Regions from separate parts of the Mesorhizobium sp. P2_B5 genome, predicted to be linked through region 2. Evidence: riboswitches for the same ligand, from Rfam matches in the RefSeq annotation. Region 2 holds a riboswitch; the other holds the start of a gene.
The links. Region 2 has a riboswitch for thiamine pyrophosphate ahead of AC1D1N_RS21645 (YkoF family thiamine/hydroxymethylpyrimidine-binding protein). Riboswitches for the same ligand answer to the same signal wherever they lie in the genome.
Positions count from the first base shown of each region.

Region 1: another riboswitch for thiamine pyrophosphate. It lies ahead of thiB (thiamine ABC transporter substrate binding subunit); the one in region 2 lies ahead of AC1D1N_RS21645 (YkoF family thiamine/hydroxymethylpyrimidine-binding protein).

Region 1 covers NZ_JBFUDJ010000001.1:254,296-264,016, reverse strand. Annotated here, with positions in the region: gene AC1D1N_RS01350 (ABC-F family ATP-binding cassette domain-containing protein) at 1-1,397, opposite strand, end outside; gene AC1D1N_RS01345 (thiamine diphosphokinase) at 1,399-2,058, opposite strand; TPP riboswitch at 2,163-2,277, shown strand; gene thiB (thiamine ABC transporter substrate binding subunit) at 2,321-3,328, shown strand; gene thiP (thiamine/thiamine pyrophosphate ABC transporter permease) at 3,507-5,084, shown strand; gene thiQ (thiamine ABC transporter ATP-binding protein) at 5,093-5,845, shown strand; gene AC1D1N_RS01325 (M48 family metalloprotease) at 6,180-7,586, shown strand; gene AC1D1N_RS01320 (caspase family protein) at 7,646-9,721, opposite strand, start outside.
Region 2 covers NZ_JBFUDJ010000006.1:323,579-333,299, forward strand. Annotated here, with positions in the region: gene AC1D1N_RS21580 (hypothetical protein) at 1-285, shown strand, start outside; gene AC1D1N_RS21585 (hypothetical protein) at 765-1,532, shown strand; gene AC1D1N_RS21590 (heme-copper oxidase family protein) at 1,725-2,132, shown strand; gene AC1D1N_RS21595 (hypothetical protein) at 2,409-2,630, shown strand; gene AC1D1N_RS21600 (hypothetical protein) at 2,767-2,916, opposite strand; gene AC1D1N_RS21605 (PRC-barrel domain containing protein) at 3,019-3,303, opposite strand; gene AC1D1N_RS21610 (hypothetical protein) at 3,400-3,672, opposite strand; gene AC1D1N_RS21615 (hypothetical protein) at 3,856-4,155, shown strand; gene AC1D1N_RS21620 (DUF982 domain-containing protein) at 4,172-4,480, opposite strand; gene AC1D1N_RS21625 (DUF1236 domain-containing protein) at 4,693-5,022, shown strand; gene AC1D1N_RS21630 (hypothetical protein) at 5,114-5,317, shown strand; gene AC1D1N_RS21635 (DUF2934 domain-containing protein) at 5,411-5,650, shown strand; gene AC1D1N_RS21640 (hypothetical protein) at 5,780-6,145, opposite strand; TPP riboswitch at 6,339-6,451, shown strand; gene AC1D1N_RS21645 (YkoF family thiamine/hydroxymethylpyrimidine-binding protein) at 6,442-7,050, shown strand; gene AC1D1N_RS21650 (ABC transporter permease) at 7,480-8,175, shown strand; gene AC1D1N_RS21655 (ABC transporter ATP-binding protein) at 8,172-8,960, shown strand; gene AC1D1N_RS21660 (ABC transporter substrate-binding protein) at 8,957-9,721, shown strand, end outside.

The DNA.
Region 1 (9,721 bases), on a different contig from region 2:
CGGTCGAGAAAATCGCGGTCGTGGCTGACCAGGATGACAGTGCCGGCAAAACCGGCGACCAGTTCCTGCAGAAGCTCCAGCGTCTCCATGTCGAGATCGTTGGTCGGCTCATCAAGAACCAGAAGGTTCGCCGGCCGCGCCAAAACGCGCGCCAAGAGCAGACGCGCCCGCTCGCCGCCGGACAGCTCGCGCACCGGCGTGCGCGCCTGTTCCGGCTTGAACAGGAAATCCTTCATGTAGGAAACGACATGGCGCTGCTCGCCATTGATGACGAGGTTTTCGCCGCGCCCGTCGGTGAGGTATTGCGCCAGCGTCTCGGCTGGGTCTACCGACTCGCGCTTCTGGTCGAGCGTGGCGATTTCCAGATTGGTACCGAGCCGCACCGAACCCACATCCGGCTTCATCTCGCCGATCAGCATCTTCAGCAGCGTCGTCTTGCCGGCGCCGTTCGGTCCGACCAGGCCGACGCGATCGCCGCGCTGGATGCGGGTCGAGAAGCCCTTGACCACCGTGAGGTCGCCAAAGCTCTTCTCGATGTTCTTCGCCTCAATCACCAGCTTGCCGGATTCGGCGGCGTCGCTGGCCACCATGGTGGCCGAGCCTTCGACGCCGCGATGGCCGCGAAAACGCTGGCGCATGGTCTGGAGTTCGCCGAGGCGGCGCATGTTGCGCTTGCGCCGTGCTGTCACGCCGTAGCGCAGCCAGTGCTCCTCGCGCACGATCTGACGGCCAAGCTTGTGCTGCTCACGCTCTTCTTCTTCCAGCACAAGGTCGCGCCATTCCTCGAAATGGCCAAAACCCTTGTCGAGGCGGCGGGTCTGGCCGCGGTCGAGCCAGACGGTGGCGCGCGAGACGCGTTCGAGGAAGCGACGGTCGTGCGAGATGACGATCAGCGCCGACGAGGTGCGGACAAGCTCCTCTTCCAGCCATTCGATGACAGACAGATCGAGATGGTTGGTCGGCTCATCAAGCAGCAGAATATCTGGCTCCGGCGCCATGACGCGGGCAAGAGCGGCGCGGCGCGCCTCGCCGCCGGAGAGGTCGTTGGGGTTTTCCGTGCCGGCGAGGCCGAGATGCTCCATCAGATAGGTGGCGCGGTAGGGATCGTCGGCAGGCCCGAGCCCGGCCTCGACATAGGCGCGCACATTGGCAAAGCCCTCCATGTCGGGCATTTGCGGGAGATAGCGCACCGTCGCCGAAGGCTGGCGGAACACCTCGCCGTCCTGCGGCTCGATCAGCCCGGCGGCGATCTTGAGAAGAGTCGACTTGCCGGAGCCGTTGCGGCCGACCAGCGCAATCTTGTCGCCGGCGGATGCGGTGAGTTCAGCGCCGTCGAGCAGCGGCGTGCCGCCGAAGGTCAGTCTTATCCCGTCGAGGTTGAGAAGGGGCGGGGCCATGTCAGCTTTCAGGCAAGGGATAGGGATGAGCGAGCAGCAGTGCGCGGCCATGGCCAAGTGCGATTTCGAGCCGGCCCCCGGTCTTCTCTGACTTGACCTCGTTGGAGATGGTGAGCGACGAGCCGAAGGCAACCTCGACATGGTCGAGCGGCCATTTGGCGCCGGACACGGTAAGGCCCGAAAGATCGGAAAAGCCGAGCACGGAAAACAACGTGCCGTCGGCGTAATCGAAGTCGGCCTTGCCCGGCAGCAAGGGCACCCCCTCCTGCGCGCCGCTGGTCAACAGCACTTTTGTGCCGGTCTCGGCCAGCCGCAGGCTGAGCGCCAGATGAAGGTACGCATGGTCGGCGCGCTTGCCACCGAAAGCGCCGGCCAGCACCAGGCTGGTGGCGCCGCGCTCCAGTGCGGCGGCGATGGCCAGCTCGCCGTCGGTCTTGTCCTTTTCGGGCGGAAATACCTGGCGCGGCACAGCGGCGAGATCTGCAGGAAGGTCCGCCGGCACGGAATCGAAGTCGCCGACCCATAGCTCCGGCAGCAGGCCGAGCAGTCGGGCATGGCCGATGCCGGCGTCCGCGGCGATGACGCGCGTGCCTTCGACCTGGCGGTCGAGCCGCGGCGTGCGGACGAGATCGCCGCCAAGCAGGATGGTGAATGTGCTCATATCCGGTGGCCCTTACCAGCCCCGCCGGCGAAACGGAAGGCCGAGACCCACCACCGCCGGCAAAGTTCCGCTTGCGTGGCACCTTGGCCGGGCCTATGTGTCGAAACGCTCTAACGGGGTGCCGGACGCGATCTTCGCGGACCGGCTGAGAGGCAGTCTCGCCAACCCGCTGAACCTGATCCGGTTTGTACCGGCGGAGGGATTAGACGCTTCGGACAGACCGACGCCTCAATTCCTTTCAACACGAATGAAGGAGGCGCCGATGCGCATGATTTTGTCCCGTCTTGTCCCAGCCCTGGGTCTTGCTGTTTCACTTCTGGCAAGCCCTGCGTCCGCGCAGGACAGACTCACCATCTACACCTACGAGAGCTTCACCGCCGACTGGGGTCCAGGCCCTGCTGTGAAGAAGGAGTTCGAGGCCGAATGCGGCTGCAGCGTCGACTTCGTCTCGGTCGCCGACGGCGTCGCGCTGCTCAACCGCGTCAAGCTGGAGGGGGCATCGACCAAAGCCGATATCGTGCTTGGCCTAGACACCAATCTGACCGACGAAGCCAAGGCCTCCGGCCTGTTTGTCCCGCATGGCGCGGTGGCTGAAAACAGCGTGCCGGGCGGCTGGAGTGACGATACTTTCGTCCCCTACGACTATGGCTATTTCGCTGTCGTCTATGACACCGAGAAGCTGAAGAGCCCACCGAAGAGTCTCAAGGAATTGGTTGAGGGCAATGCCGAAGACAAGATCGTCATCCAGGATCCGCGCACGTCGACGCCGGGCCTTGGCCTGCTTTTGTGGGTGAAGTCGGTTTATGGCGACAAGGCGCCGGAAGCCTGGGCCAAGCTCAAGCCAAAGGTGCTGACGGTGACGCCGGGCTGGAGCGAAGCCTATGGCCTGTTCACCAAGGGCGAGGCGCCGATGGTGCTGTCCTACACGACGTCGCCGGCCTATCACATGGTCGCCGAAAACACCGAGCGCTACCAGGCGGCGTCTTTCGAGGAAGGCGAGTATCTGCAGATCGAGGTCGCCGGCATCACCACCACGGGTGCGAAGAACCCGCTGGCGGCAAAGTTTCTCGCCTTCATGACCGGGCCGAAATTCCAGAATGTCATTCCGGAGACCAACTGGATGTTCCCGGCGGGGAAAACCGACAAGCCGCTCAATCCGGCCTTCGACAAACTGGTCAAGCCGGCGAAGACGCTGCTGTTCAGCCCGGAAGAGGTTGCGGCCAACCGCAAGGCTTGGGTCGATGAGTGGCTGGCGGTGATGAGCAAATGACGGCGGTCTTCACCCTCCCCCTTGTGGGGAGGGTCGATCCGCGAAGCGGAGCGGGGCGGGGGTAGCGACGTTGAACCCAGCCTCACCCCCACCCCGGTTCGCGGACACCGCTTCGCGGCATCCGCGCCCCGACCCTCCCCACAAGGGGGAGGGTGGAAGGCGCGACTCTGACCCCCGCATCGCCGCCGGCATCGTTGCGCTCGGCGCAATAGCGCTGCTGATCGGCGGCGCCTTTGCCGGCCTCATCCTCGAAGGCGCGCACGACCTCCGCGGTGCTGCGTCCGCCTTCGATCTCTATCTCCTGCGTGTCGTCCGCTTCACGCTCTGGCAGTCAGTCCTTTCGACGCTGCTTTCCGTCGTGCCGGCGCTGTTTGTGGCGCGTGCTCTGTCGCGGCATCCGCGCTTCTTTGGCCGCGGTTTCATCCTGCAACTGTTCACCGTGCCGCTGGCACTGCCGGCCATTGTCGCGGCGCTGGGCATACTGGCGCTCTATGGCCGGGCCGGCTACTTCGCCGCGATCGGTGGCCAAAGCTGGCCCGATATCTATGGCCTGTCGGGCATCCTCGTCGCTCATGTCTTCTTCAATCTGCCGCTGGCAACACGGCTGTTCCTTGAGGCACTGGGCACGGTGCCTGCCGATCAATGGCGGCTGGCAAGCCAGCTCGGCATGGGGGCGAGACCAGCCTTCCGGTTGATCGAATGGCCGGTGCTGCGATCGGCTCTGCCGGGCATCGCCGGCCTTGTCTTCATGCTTTGCATCACCTCCTTCACCATCGTGCTCATCCTCGGCGGCGGGCCGGCGGCGACGACGCTGGAGGTCGCAATCTACCAAGCGCTGCGCTTCGACTTCGATCCCGCGCGGGCAGTCACACTGACATTGCTGCAAATTGCGCTGACCTTTGCCGTCGTGCTGGCGCTGACGCGGCTTGGCGCCAATGTGACCGGGGATGCGAACCTGCCTGTGGCGCGGCGCCGCTATCTCTCGGCCGGCCCGGTCGAAACGGCGCTTAATGTCGTATTGATCGCGCTCGCTCTGCTGTTCGTAGCCGGGCCGATGGCGGCAACCGTCGCATCAGGCCTTGGCGCCGATCTCAGCCGGCTGGCTGGCGAGAGCGCGGTGCGCCAGGCGACGCTGACCAGCGCCTGTCTCAGCCTGCTGGCGGCGCTGCTTTCGGTGTCGCTATCGCTGTCGCTGATCATGGCACGCCGGGCGCTGTCCCTGCACCGCCGTGGCGGCGCCCGCTCGCTGCTCGAACATGCCACCGACACCGGCGCCGGTTTTGTCCTCGTCGTGCCGCCCATCGTCATCGGCGCCGGCTGGTTTCTCCTGCTGCGCACGGTCGCCGATGTCTTTGCCATCGCGCCCGTCATGGTCGTCACCGTCAACGCGGTGATGGCGATGCCCTTCGCCATCCGCGCGATGCGTCCGGCCTATGATGCGGCAAGCGAGCGCCACGAAAAGCTGTGCGCACAGCTCGGCATTTCGGGCTGGAGCCGGCTGCGGCTGGTCGACTGGCCGTCGCTGCGGCGGCCGCTGGCCACCGGCTTTGCCTTCGCCATGGCGCTGTCGCTCGGCGATCTTGGCGTCATCGCACTGTTCGGCAGCGATTCAGTGCAGACATTGCCTTATCTCCTCTTGGCGCGCATGGGCAGCTACCGCACAGCCGACGCCGCCGGGCTGGCTTTGCTGCTCGGGGCGGTCTGCCTGGCTCTGGTGGTCGCCGCGGATTGGTTGGGACGAGGAGAAAAATCGTGACTTCCGCCATGGAAAAAGGCGCGGTCGTGCGGCTGGACAAGGTCTCGTTCAGCTATGGCGAGGCGCCGTTCCTGTTCGATGTCGAATTCGCTGCCTCGAAAATCACCGCCATCATGGGGGCGAGCGGTTCGGGAAAGTCGACCCTGCTCAACCTGGTGGCCGGCTTCGAGACGCCGCAATCCGGCCGCGTTCTGATCGGCGGCGCCGATGTCGGCGCTTCCGCACCATCGGCACGACCGGTGTCGATGGTGTTCCAGGAAAACAATCTGTTTGCCCATCTCTCGGTCGAGAAGAATGTCGGCCTCGGCCGCTCACCGTCGCTTAGTTTGACGCAAACCGATCGCGCGGCAATTGCCGAGGCGCTCGAGCGTGTCGGCCTTGCCGGCAAGGAAAAGCGGCTGCCGCGCGAGCTCTCCGGCGGCGAACGGCAGCGCGTGGCACTCGCCCGCGTTCTGGTGCGCGACCGGCCGGTGCTGTTGCTCGACGAGCCGTTCGCTTCGCTTGGGCCCGCACTGCGCGACGACATGCTCGACCTCGTGGCCGGCGTCCATGCCGAGCGGGCGATGACGGTGTTGTTCGTCACGCATCAGCCGGAAGACGCGCGCCGCATCGGAGAGCAGATGGTTTTTCTGGACAATGGCAGGGTTGCCTCAACGGGATCTGCCGCCGATTTTTTCGACGGCACTGGTCCTGAAGCGTTTCGGCGCTATATCGGCGCAAGTTCGGGCGGATCACGCGATATTGCCCGGAAGCGGACATAATTTACGACCAAACCGGCTACAGGTGATGTGGCGCTTGCTTGCCATGGTCCAACTGATGTGGCTAGGTCCGCCCAGTATTGGTCCGGCACGAGCCGTGATTTGCCCCCTACAGCGCCGCATCCATCCGGGTGTGTAAAACGCTGTAGGTTTTTTGATTTGTGCAGGATTGCCACCGAGAATTCGATTTTCGCTGGCGCGGACCCCTGGGTCCAGGTCATGCGCCGAGAGCTGAAGGGACGCCGTGCTGTCGACCGGCACTGACACTTTGAGACGCAGGCCGCTGGCGCGCTTCCTCGCGCTGGCCGGCCTTGCCGTGGCGCTGGCCAGTTGCCAGATGTTCACGCCTCCGGAAGTGCAGGAATCCGGTTTCCAGCCTTCCGACAAGCCGATCACGGTCGACAATGTCGCCGCCAACAGCAAGCTCGCCGAACTGGCGAAGGCGCAGCATCCACGCATCCTCGCGACGTATGGCGGCGAATATTCCGATCCCAAGCTCGAGCGCATGGTGGCCAAAGTCGTCGGCAGCCTGACCGTGGTGTCGGCCAATCCGACCCAGACCTATCGCATCACCATCCTCAATTCGCCGAACGTCAACGCCTTCGCGCTGCCGGGCGGCTATCTCTATGTCACCCGCGGCCTCCTGGCGCTGGCCAATGATTCGGCCGAACTCGCCGCCGTCATTGCGCATGAGATGGGCCACGTCACCGCCAACCATGGCCTGCAGCGCCAGCAGCTCGAGGCCGAGGAAGGCCTAGCGACCAAGGTGGTTTCCGACGTGCTCGGCGACAGTCCGACCGCCAAGGCGGCCCTGATCCGCGGCAAGCTGAGGCTGGCGCAGTTCTCGCGCAACCAGGAGCTGGAGGCCGACGCCATCGGCATCAAGTCGGTCGGCGAAGCCGGCTACGATCCCTATGCCGCCGGCCGCTTCCTGCAGTCGATGTCGGCCTATACCGATTTCCGCTCGATCAGCGGCGCCACTGATGCCAGCCTCGACTTCCTGGCCACGCACCCCAACACGCCGCAGCGCATCGATCTGGCGCAGCGCCACGCCCGCCAGTTCGGCGCGCCGGGCGTCGGTACGCGTGACCGCGATTCCTTCCTGGCTGGCATTGACGGCCTGCTCTATGGCGATACGCCGGAAGAGGGCTATGTGCGCGGCCAGACCTTCCTGCATCCGGGCCTCGGCGTGTCGTTCACCGTGCCGGACGGTTTCATCATCGATAATACGGCCGCGGCGGTGACGGCGACCGGCCCCGGCGACATGGCGGTCCGCTTCGACGGCGTGTCGATCGACAAGGATCGGGCGCTGACCGACTATATCAGAAGCGGCTGGGTGGCCGGTCTCGACGAGACCAGCGTGCGCCAGGAGACGATCAACGGCAACGAGGCGGCGACCGCGCATGCCGGCGCCGATGGCTGGCAGTTCGACATTGCGGTGATCCGCGCCGGCGGCCAAGTCTACCGGCTTTTGACGGCGGCGCCCTCGGCCAGCACTACGCTGGATCCGGTGGCGCGCTCGGTCAGCGGCTCGTTCCGCATCCTGAGTGCGGCCGAGAAGGCGGCGCTGAAGCCACTGCATATCCGTGTCGTTACCGTTCAGGCGGGCCAGACCATGGGTTCGCTGTCGGCGCAAATGGTCGGCGTCGACCGCAAGCTCGATCTGTTCAGGGTGCTCAACGCGATGTCGCCGGGCGCCTCGGTTTCGGCCGGCGACAAGGTCAAGATCGTCACGGACAAGTAGCGCAGTCCGGCTTCGATGGGGCCTGCCCGTGCGAAGCAGGGCTGCGGTCACTGCCACTCTCAGAGGTTGCTGTCGGTGTTCGTGCCGGTATCGGTACCGCTGTCAGTGCCTTCGCTACTGGTGTTCTCACCACCACCGGGATTTGAAGCACGGCGCTCGGAACCATCACCGTTGTTGCCGCTCCAGGCCGCCCGGCCGGTTTGCGGCACGGGTTTCGGGGTCTTCGGTCTTGGCGCGGGTATGGGAACCACCTTTATTTTCGTGATGATTTTCGGGGGCCGGACCTTGCACGCCGGAATCGCCAAGGCGACCCGCTTCGGGGTGCTGAGAACACCCAGGGAATACATCTGCTGCCGCTCCATTCCGGCTCTGAAGAAGGCGAGCGCGCGGTCCGGATCAGTTGGAACACCATTGCGACCTTCCATGAAGATCGATGCGAGATCGTTCATGGCATCGATATGCCCCATCGCCGCCGATTTGAGCAGCAAGTCCAACCCCTTGGCGGCATCGCGCTGGACGCCGCGCCCATTGAACAGGGTGCGTCCCCACGCGGTCATGGCGTAGGGGTCACCCTTTTCGGATGCTTCTGAATAGAAGCGGTTGGCCTGTTCGGGATCCGCGGCCGTCCCTATTCCCGACGAGACGATGGAGCCGAGCGCGAAAACCGCGCGGACGTATCCCTTGTCGGCGGCCTGCTGGATTGCCTGCCTGGCCTCATTGACCTTGCCCGAGGCCAGCAACGCCCGTCCGAGTTGGTAACGGAAGCGGGCAATCTCTGGATAGGCCTTCACCGAGGCCTGGCAGAGCTCAACCGCGTCGTCGCCAATCTCGTTCGCCAACCGGCCCGGGACAATGCCTTGCAGGTCGAGAGGTTCGCCAGCCGCTCGATCGCAGGGATCGACGCTTGGCGACAGTTTCAGCGTCGCCGTCTTCGATGTATTGTCGGCGCGGATCTGAAAGCCGATCTCGACCGGCGTCGCGGAGCCGATCTGCGCCTCGTAGCGCAATTTGTCGACATCGTCGGCCATCAGGCTCGATTGAGGCGACAGGATGCGGTCCGGCAGGGACAGTGTCCCGGTTGCCGGATAGCTTGCAAGCTTCAAGCTGATCGACGGATCCTTGGTCGGGAAATCCAGCTTGAGCGGAATCGGACCGACGCCGACGGGGATTTCGATGTCGCGGTTTTCGATCGCTTCGGCGGCGCCGGCGATACGAATGCCGCGCTCAACCACCGCCTGCTTTTGCTCGGCGGCGATTGAGGCCATGAGTTGCTTGCCTTCAGCGCCCGCGCCGTTTCTGATCCGCAACAGCAGAACGCCCTGGGATTCGCCACCCCACTCGTTGTGCGTGGTGTAGGCCAGCGTTTCCACCTGTTCCTGCCCACCCGCCAATGCGGGGGCGTCCATGCGCAGACGCGGGAGGTCGGTACCCTCGATCCTTTCGCCCATGGCCAAGGGCTTGCCATCAAGTGTCAGCCGTCCGAGTGTCGGCAGGCTGTCGATGCTGACGCTGACCGCGCCACCGTCGACGTCAACTGGCGCCGGCAGATCGAGCGCTACTGGCCCGACGCCGGACGGCACGATTTTCTCCAGTACCGGCGGCAGCGCCGGGCGGTTGGCGCGGGGCATCAGAAAGACATCGTCGAGAAGCGAGGAATTTTCCCATGGAACCTGCTTGCCACCGGTTGCCTTGACCACATCGCGGCGCACGGCGGCCATGACAGCCCTGATCTCCTGGTTCGGCGCCAACGCACGACGGGAGAAGGCGGAGGAAAATGGGCTGAGATTGCCGCTCCCGTCATAGGCAACGGCTCCCGGCTCGGTGGCAAAGGCGATCAGCGCGTTCTCAGAACCCTTCACCTGCGCCAATCCGCTGCCGCTGGCGACGATCAGCTGGTCGCGAAGCCAATAGTTCTTACGCGGAAAAGGATTGTTGCGGCAGGCGTCGAGGATGATTACCTGGATTTTCGATTTCGAGCGCATTTGCTGCAGCATGTCATCGAGCTTGATTGCCTGAACTTCCACGTCGGCCGCATCCTTAAGTGTGGCGTCGACCGGGATGAGAAAGTTCTCGCCGCCGATCTGGAAGCCGTGGCCCGAATAATAGACCACCGCGAGATCGGCACCGTCCGCCGC
Region 2 (9,721 bases):
GCCACGGCGTTCATGGTCTCGTTGGGACACTGTTTCGTGGAGGCTGGTATGGGCCAGTTCGAGATGATCGACCTCGTCAGCGTCGTTGACGCCTGCACGAGCGATCGCGTTGCCGGGCACTGCGTGTCGATGGCCAAGGCGGTTGAAGAATTGCGAGTGCTGACTGGCGATTTCGTGTCGCCGGACGAGGCGGTGGCCAATGCCCTGTCTGCGGTGGCGCTGAGGCGCGGCTGCGCCGTGCTGTTCGACGAACAGCCGGGCGCCGATATCCTGCTGATGCCATAGGCCCAGATGCCGCAAGCGCTTGAAAGGGCCGTCCTTCCCGGGCGGCCCAATCGACCATCGGCGGTGTTCCGAAAGCCTGCGTTCTGGCGCTCAATCGATCCGCCTCAGCGGCTCTACCGGAAGCTCGATCACCACGTTGGTGGCTGCCCGGTGATGTCGTATCTAGCATTCGACGCCTGCTCGATAAGTTACGCCACGACGGTCGCGGTTCCGGTGGCTTCGACCTAAGTATCACAGCCAATAGGGCCTAAGGTCTGATCAGTATAGGGCGTCAGTCGCGCAAAGGGCCGATCTGCTCTCCGATTTTCATATTTATCTTATATTTCAATTAGTTACGAACCAGTCTCCAGCCTTTTGCAGGCCGATTGTCGCGTATCGCAACCACATTTATCTAAAGTTTACTCCATCGAATTAGCAAATTCTCATATGGCGCTGCTATAGCGAGTCGGCGGAGGTGGGCTATCCCCCGAGGAGGTATTATGACATCCCGAAAAACTCTTTTGGCGGCGCTTGCCGCGTTTGCGCTTCTGGCCTCTCCGGCCCTGGCTGGTGCTGGTGGCAACGGTAACGGTGGAGGCCACGGCCATGGTGGTGGCAACGGCGGCGGCAACGGCAATGGCAGCGGCAACGGCAATAGCGGCAGCGGCAAATCCGGCAACAGCGCTTCGCATGGCAAATCGGCATCGGCTCATGCCGGCAAGAAGGCCTCGACTGACGACCAGGCTGTCGATGACGTCGAAGTCGCCGCGACGCCCAAGGAAAAGAACATCCACGCCAAGCTTGGCCGGCTGAACTCGCTGCAACGCAACATCAACGCCTATATGAACTCCAAGAGCAAGAAGTTCGCCGGCGTTCAGGCTTATGTGACGGCGTCGGCAGTTGCCAAGAACGCCCAAGCCGCGGTTGACGAGGCCAATGCGGCGGTGACGGAGGCTCAGGCCGCGGTGGTTGACCAGCAGGCACTATTCGACGCCGCGAATGCCATTACGCCTCCAACGCCCGAGGAGCAGGCGGCCCAGGACGCAACGATGGCGGATCTGGAGGCCGCGGTCACGGATGCTGAAGCGGCGGCTGCCGCGGCGCAGACGGCTGCCGATACGGCTACCGGCAACATCCCATCGCTCGATGACGCACTCGCCGATATGGCCAACAAGCCGGTCGACCCCGAGGTCACCGACTGGGCCAACGGCGTGCTTGCCGACAAGATCGACCAGATGGCCGCCAAGCTGGCTCCGGCAACGCCGTAAGCCGATCGCGGCTGAAACGGCCCAATAGAACGACCATGCCGCCGGGGTTCGCCCCGGCGGCTTTTTGACGGGCCGAGGGAACTGCCGGTCCTAGGGGAAAGGCGTTACTAACCCCAAGTACGGTATGGAAAATCTTCACTCCTAAGTGTAGCCTTCGCAATGCTGGGGTAAACGGCATCGGGGGAGAACGACATGCCTAAGGTTTCAGAACTCTTTTTCAAAACCGCCATCGTGTTCCTCATATTGGGAATTGCGGCCGGCCTGCAGATGGCCATCTCAGGCGATCACAGCGCCTTCCCGGCGCATGCGCATATCAACCTGCTGGGCTGGGTGACGAGCGCCATCTTCGGCGGTTACTACGCGCTCAATCCGCAAAAGGCGGCGCGCCGCATCGCCATGATTCACTACTGGCTCTATACGGTTGGCGTGGTGATCATGCTGCCGGCGCTCTACGTGATGTTGCAGGGAAACCCCGCGATTGAGCCTGTCGTTGCCGGCGGCTCGCTCATCGTCGCCGCTGCCGTTCTGGTCTTCGCTGTCGTGGTGTTCTCGCCAGAAACTGCGCGCTCGGTCTCTGGCGTGCCGTCGCCCTCTCGCTGACCGATCGCGCAACGCGATTGCAGTCCGACCTGCGTCGCTAACGGCGACGCGGGGATGGCGTGGCTTGACGGCCGCAGCCCCTGGTTGCGGCGCCAGTCACCGGTTCTAGACTCCCGGCCCTCCCGTATTATTTCGTGACCATTTTATGCTGGAACCTTCCCTGGTACCGCGCGTTGCCGCGACTGTATTCGTGCTGCCTTATAAATAGGCATCTCTGGGTACAGCTAAGCGAGCAGAGGCAAAACCAAGCATGGGTTGGGGGAGGAGCACGACGCCATGTCGAAAAGAGAAATCGGAACGTCCGCCTCACTGGGCCGACGCGTTGCCGATCTGAAGGCCCGGATGCAAAATGCCAGGATTACCGAATACGAGATGCAGACCTTCCAGAAGGTCGCAGCCATTATGGGGGGTAGCGAAGGCTCCCTACGCCTCGACGCCGACGACCTGATCGCTGCGTCCTTCCTCACCGAAGCGCTGGGCGATTCCGCGTCGAACTGAAGGCCGCTCGCGCGCCCGTCGGCCTCAAGCGCCGACGGGTTGCCCGGCGCCGGCCGCCGTCGGTGCCGGAGCGTGCACGCAGCACACGCTCAGCGTCGGGCGATTGCCTGCGCGCTGAAGAGGTCGGGGAGCGATCTCAATGGCGCTTGAAATACTGGACTTCGCGTTCGTGTTTTTCGGCCGCCTCGCGGCTGTCGAAGGTGCCGAGGTTGCGTCGTCGTCCAGTCTTTTCATCGACCTTGCGCGAATAGAGGCGGTATTTCCCTGATTTGAGTTTTCTGATCATCGGTCTCTCCCTGATCACCAGAGCGCCGCTGAAGCCAAACCGCCAGGGCGCACCTGGCGTGCCGAACGAAGGGCCCGGCCGCAGCCGGACCCTTCGAAAATATCAGTCGCGATGCTCCGGCATCGCCTTGAGCTGGTCCTTGGTCCAGCTGGTGACGGCGTGGACGTCGCCATCCTCGTCGCGCATGAAATCAAGCTGGCTGGTGGTGACCGCCACCGGCTTGGCGCCGATACCAAGAAAGCCACCGACGTCGATGACGACCTGACTGCCATGCAGATGATCGACAGAACCGATCTTCTCGTCGTCAGGGCCGTAGATGGTCGCGCCTTCGAGTATGTCGGGCGTCAGTTCCGTGCTGGCAAGTCGTGCGTGACTGGTGTGATCCATGACCGGTCTCCTCTGGGTTGGACAATTTCCTAACCAGCGAACAAACGAAGAGTTCCGGTAAAACGCCACGAAAGTCCGGCGCAGACTGCTTCGAGCCTACACCTCGTCGAAAGGACCACCGCGCCGCGCCGGGTCGCGACCAATGGCGGCTTCCTCGGCATCGTCGGGCAAGGCATGGTCACTATCCTGATAGGGGTTGTCGTCATCTTCCTCGGGCAGGTCGCCTTCCTTCTCGACACCGGTCGTGTCCGGCAGGCTTTCTTCATCTGCTCCGTCGGGCAGGATCCTTGCGCCACGCAACGCATCCCAGTCCTGCTGGCGCGGCGTCGGGGCTTCCACTTCGTCGCTTGGTTTTCTACGCGGGTCCATAATTTTCTCCCTGGTCAGTGCTTGCATCGAATAGGTGGAACTCGGCGCCGGCAAGCAGGTTCCCGAAACCGGTCCCAGCTTGTTTGTGAACCGCTTAGCAACCACGTGGGGGATCACTTGGGGAACCAATTGCCGCTGGGCTGCATTTGCCAAAAGAAGACGATTCCAGACGGAGACCGGACAATGAAAATCTTTGTTTTCTTGCCGTGCGCGCTGCTGGCACTTGCCGGCCCTGCCGCCGCGCAAGACAGCGGCGAGGGTGCTCCTCCCGTGCCTTGCCAGGCGCAGCCCCAGGATGGCGGCCAGCAGCCGCCTTCCTCCGATGAGGGCAATGGCAATTCGACCGCCGATCTTGGTTCTTGCGGCGGCGTGCTGCAGCCGCCGCCCAGCGGTGACCAGGGCATGACGCAGCCGCCGCCGGACCAGGGCAAAACACCGGTGATCAAGCCCGGCGAGGTGCCTGTGCAGCCACCAAAGCAATGATCTCGCTTGAGGGTCTCTACAGTGTGGACCGGGGCCGGCCAGGTCCAGCCTTGGCTAGGCGCAGCGCGGTCACCGGATCAATGCCGGTCCAGGCAATGCCGACCGCCTCGGTAAAGGCTGCGAAAGCCCGCCGCGCCTGGTCCTTGGTCACGTGTCCAGCCCTGGCCATTTCGCAGGCCCTCAGCGCCGTTTCGTAAATCTTGCCGCGCCTGGCGTGCGGCCATTCCCGAAGAAAATTCTGCATCTCGGCCAGCGTGGTGATGTCGCGTCGGAAGCCGGCGCCGACGGCAATTGCCACGGGATTTTGCAGCCGCATATCGTCCATTTTGAAAGCCTCCTGAGGGATCGTCCTTCAATGCGAATCATGCCGGTGCGGTTCCGGCAATAATGGCTGGTCGGGCCGATCAATTAGTCTCCACTTACGGAACAAGACCGTACCGGAGGCGTTTGCCTCCAGGAGCCCGCCAATTTGATCCGTGATGTTTTCGCCTCGTGCGGGAGCTCGGCGGAGCTCGCCAACAACGACAGGAGACGAAGATGAAATCCGTCCTTATTCCAGCAGTCGCCGGGCTCGCCATGATCGCAGGTCTCGGTGTTGCCGCGGCCGACGAGGTCATTGTCACGCAGCCGGCGCAGCAGCAGGTGATCATCACCCCCGAACAGCGCACGGTCGTGCACCAATACGTAAAAAAACATCCGCTCGCCTCGGTCAGCCTGCTTGGGGTCGAATTGAATGTCGGCTCCGCCTTGCCCGACACTGTCGAGCTGCAGGAGGTTCCTGACGTTCAGTACAGATACGCTGTTGTCGACAACCATACAGTGTTGGTCGATCCCAGCACGCGCAGGATCGTTGAGGTGGTCGAATAACGCTGGCCACAACTGACCGAACCACCAATACGGCCCTGTCGTTCATCCCAATAAGGGGCGGCAGGGCCGAATGATGAAAGGAGCATTGCCCATGTTGCCGCATGTCGAGACCAACGTGGCGGCGTGTTGCGACAAGCTGTTGGCTGAGCGCAGCACCGCGCTGTTGTCGATGAAGGAAGCGATTGCGCTCTTGCGGGAGCGCACCGGCACGGATCGGTCGGATGCCGACCTCGCCGGGCTGATCACCAAGAAAGCGGCGCTGCTCGGCGTTGCGGTCGTTTCCGATCCGCATTGAAAGCAGCTCGTCACTCAAGACGCCGGCTCAAATTTCGGCTAATGTTTTCGTGGAATCTGGACCTAACCATCGGACCCAACCACGGAGGCTTAAGTGACGGACGACAGACAGGACCGCATTCGCCAGCGCGCACATGAGATTTGGGAACAGGCCGGCCGCCCGGAAGGCGCGCATCAGGAGCACTGGGAACAGGCCACGGCCGAAATAGATGGTGCGGCCGCCAAACCGAAGAAGACGGCGAAGAAGGCTGCTGCGAAGCCCGTCAAGGCCGACGCCAAGCCCAAGGCTGCAAAGCCGGCGGCCGCAAAGTCCGGCAAGGCCAAGTCGAAATAGGCAAGGGCAGAATTCGCCTGGGCGGCCCCGTTCTGGACGTCGCCGTTCGGCCCGCCAGGGTCTCTTAACCCGACGAATTGCGCCTCCACGGGGAGCGCAATTCATTGTGCATGAAGATCGCGTGATGCTCTATGCCTCCCAGGCATAACTCGAGAGGGCAAAGCGGATACCGGCAGCTGTCATGACCAGTTCGCATTCGGTGATCTGGCGTAGGTGGCGCAGATAGCGCGCCACCGTCTGGGGCAGCCAGCCGGCGCAGGCTTCGACATAGGCGCGGCTGTGAACGAGCGTGCCGGTCGACAGCCTCTCGTCCTTCTCGGCAATCACTTTCAAATATTGGCGGATGAAACGAATATCGTCGGCGATGTCCTGGCTGGCCATTCGCCATGCTCCGGCAACGCGTTCGCGCTGGTCGAGCGACAAGGGCGGCAGCAGCGGCAGTGACAACAGCGGGCGGGAGAGGTCGGCGAAGGCGCCATGGTTCGCTGTGCTCACGGAATTCCCCTTGTTGAAAGGAAATATCGTACTTTATGTACGATATTTCGTCAAGGATGACGCGTACAATTTGAACGAATTCAACTTTCGAAATGATGCGGATTTTCCTGAAGCCAACAAACCTGGCCCAACATACTTCGCGATGCCAGTCGAAAAATACTCTTCCCCAATGCCTCGAACAGTGCTTTAACCCGCCCATCCACAGGGGTGCTCCGTACGGTCGGGGCTGAGATGAGGGCGGCAAGCCTTCGGACCCTAAAGCTGATCTGGATAATACCAGCGGAGCGAGGCGGGCGATGTTTTCCGGTGCACAGATTTCCCTTTATCCCATGACCGACGATTTCGTCGGCGTCATCCTTGGCGCGCTCGGCGCGCTCGATCCCTGGCGCGACCGGCTGAGGATCGAGACCGACGACATCTCGACGCTTCTGGTCGGGCCGCCCGAGGTGTTGTTTCCAGCCATGCGCGACCTGTTCGTGGCGGCGGCCAAAAGCGGCAAGCACTGCGTGCTTTCGGCCGCGGTTTCGCGCGGTTGCCCGGGCGAGCCCGACGATCCGATCTGCCGCTCCGACGAGACCGGCGGACCCGCCATTGCGCTGGACGAGCGCAAGGTCGCCGCGATCCGCGCCGTCCAGGCCACGCCATCGACCGACCAGCCGGTGGCGGCGCAGTTATCGCTCTATGTGATGGGTACGGGCGACCATATGGACGAGATCTATGGCTGCATCGATTTCCTGAAGCAGTCCGGCGTCTTTGAACGCTCGAAGAACTTCTGCACCAAACTGCGTGGCGATGCCGGCGCGGTGTTTGCGACCCTGGGTGAAGCCTTCTGCCGCTTCGGCCCGGGCGCCGGCCACGTCACCCTCGACATCACGATTTCTGCGAACAGCCCGACCGCCGTCTGAGCCGCGGCTCAAGCGTCGTTCATCGAGGATATTGCCGTGGCTGTTTCGTTCAACCCATCGCGTGGGGGAGATGCCCCCGCATTCGACCTCTCCCGGCAGAAGGGAGGGGAAGCTTCGGCGATTGGCGAAGGCGGTGATGACGTCCAATCTCCCCCCTTGTGGGGGAGATGCCTGGCAAGGCAGAGGGGGGCGCTGTCCCGCCGGCTTTTCAGTTGGTTGCGTCCGCGGCCTTCACCCGTTGCTTCCGAACAGGTTTCGCAAGTTGGTGATCCTTCGCGCCCCCCTCTGTCCTGCCGGACATCTCCCCCACAAGGGGGGAGATCGGCTGTCCCCTCCGCCGTCACCAAAATCGGCCCCGCCGCCATCTCCTTCACCCTGCTCCTCGCGGCCTGGGAGCTCTACGCTCGCTATGGCGGCGTCACGCACGGCATGCTGCCGGCGCCGTCGCGCGTGTTGCTGCAGGCCTGGGAGAACCGCGCTGCCCTTGCCGACAATACGCTTCCCACCATCCGCGCCACGCTTGCCGGCTTCGCCTGCTCGTTGATTGCCGCCTTCGTGCTTTCGGCGCTGGTCGATTTTCTGGCCCCGCTGCGCCGCGCGCTCTTCACGCTGCTGATCGTCAGCCAGACCTTGCCGCTGGTCGCCATCGCGCCGCTCATCGTGCTGTGGTTCGGCTTCGGGCTGATGCCGAAAATCCTGCTCGTTGCACTGGTCACTTTCTTCCCGATGATGGTGGCGCTGGTCGAAGGCTACGCTGCCACGAGCAAGGAGATTGCCCAGATGCTCGCGGCCATGGGGGCAGGGCGCTGGCGCATCTTCTGGCTGGCGCGTTTGCCTTCGGCGCTGCCCTATTTCTTCGCCGGTTTGAGGATCTCGATTACTTACGCCGTGGTTGGCGCGATCTTCGCCGAATATGCAGGGGCGGCGAAGGGATTGGGCATCTACATGCTCAACGCCAAGAACAATTTCCGCCCCGATCTGGTGCTCGCCGCGGTCGCCGTCAGCGCGGCGCTCACACTTGCTTTGTTCGGCCTTGCGGTGCTCATCCAGCGCCTCGCCATGCCCTGGGAAAATGCGGGGAGCGAGAGCCGCGGCGGCAAGCCTTCGGGAGAGAGCTCCCAATGACACGGCTCGAACTCCGCGATATCAGCAAAAGCTTCGGCGCGCTGGAGGTGCTCGCGGGCATTTCGCTTCATGTCGCGGCCGGCGAGTTCGTGTCCATCCTCGGGCCCTCCGGCGCCGGCAAGTCGACACTGTTCCAGCTGCTGACCGGTGCGCTGAAAGGCGAGGGCGACATGCGCTTCGACGGTGCGCCACTCGATGACCATGGCCGCCATTTCGCCTTCATGCCGCAGCGCGACGCGCTGATGCCGTGGCGGCGCGTCATCGACAATGTGACGCTGGGGCTCGAAGTGCAGGGCATGCCGCGACGGGCGGCACGCGAGCAAGTCGCGCCGCTGTTCGCCGAATTCGGCCTTGCCGGCTTCGAGCACGCCTGGCCGGCAGAGCTCTCCGGCGGCATGCGTCAGCGCGCTGCGCTTTTGCGCACAGTGGTGCAGCAACGCGACATGCTGCTGCTCGACGAGCCCTTTGGCGCGCTGGATGCGCTGACACGCGCGGCCATGCAGCGCTCGCTGGAAGGCACGTGGCAGCGTCATCGCTGGACGGCACTGCTGATCACCCATGATGTACGTGAAGCGGTGTACCTGTCGGACCGCATTTATCTCCTGTCGTCACGGCCCGCCCGCATCATCAGCGAGATTACCGTGCCGCTGCCGCGCCCGCGCACCACCGGCAGCGATGCCGCGCGCCAGGCCGCTGTGCTCGAAGCCGAAATCCTCGACACGCTGCTCAATCCCGGGGCTGACCGAGCCTCGTTCCCGAAGACCGCTCAAAGGAGATCATCATGACCGAATTCACCCGCCGGCAAGCGCTGCTTTTGACGCTGGCTGCCGGACTGCCGCTGGCCTCGCGTGCTCATGCGGCTGCGCAAAAAGTCACCGTCGCGCTCGACTGGACGGTCAACACCAACCATATCGGCCTGTTTGTGGCCCGCGACAAAGGCTTTTACGACGAGGCCGGGCTCGACGTCGACATCCTGCCTTATGGCGATACCGGCGCCGGCACGCTGGTTGCCAACCGCATCGCCGATTTCGGCATTGCCGGCGTCGGCCTGTTCACCCAGCGTGCCGCAGGCGCCGACCTCAAGGCGGTCTACGCCGTGGTGCAGCAGGAGACCGGCCGGCTGGTCTTCAACGCGGATCGCAGCGAGATCAAGAGCCCGAAGAATCTCGACGGCCTGACCTATGGCGGCTTCGGCAGCGCCTGGGAAAACACGCTGATCTCGACCATCATCCGCCACGATGGCGGCAAGGGCAGTTTCGAGACGGTGACGCTCGGCACCTCGGCCTATGAGGCGCTGGCCAACGGCTCGGTCGATTTCACGCTGGAGGTCTCGACCTGGGAAGGCGTCGATGCCGAGCTGAAAGGCATCAGGCAGCGCGGCTTCCGCTATGCCGATTATGGCGTGCCTGACGAGCACACCACCGTCATCGCCTCCAGCGATGCCTATCTCCAGGCAAACCCAAAAGCGGCTTCCGCCTTCGTCGAGGCAACGCGGCGCGGCTACCAATTCGCCGTCGATCATCCGCAAGATGCCGGCGATCTGCTG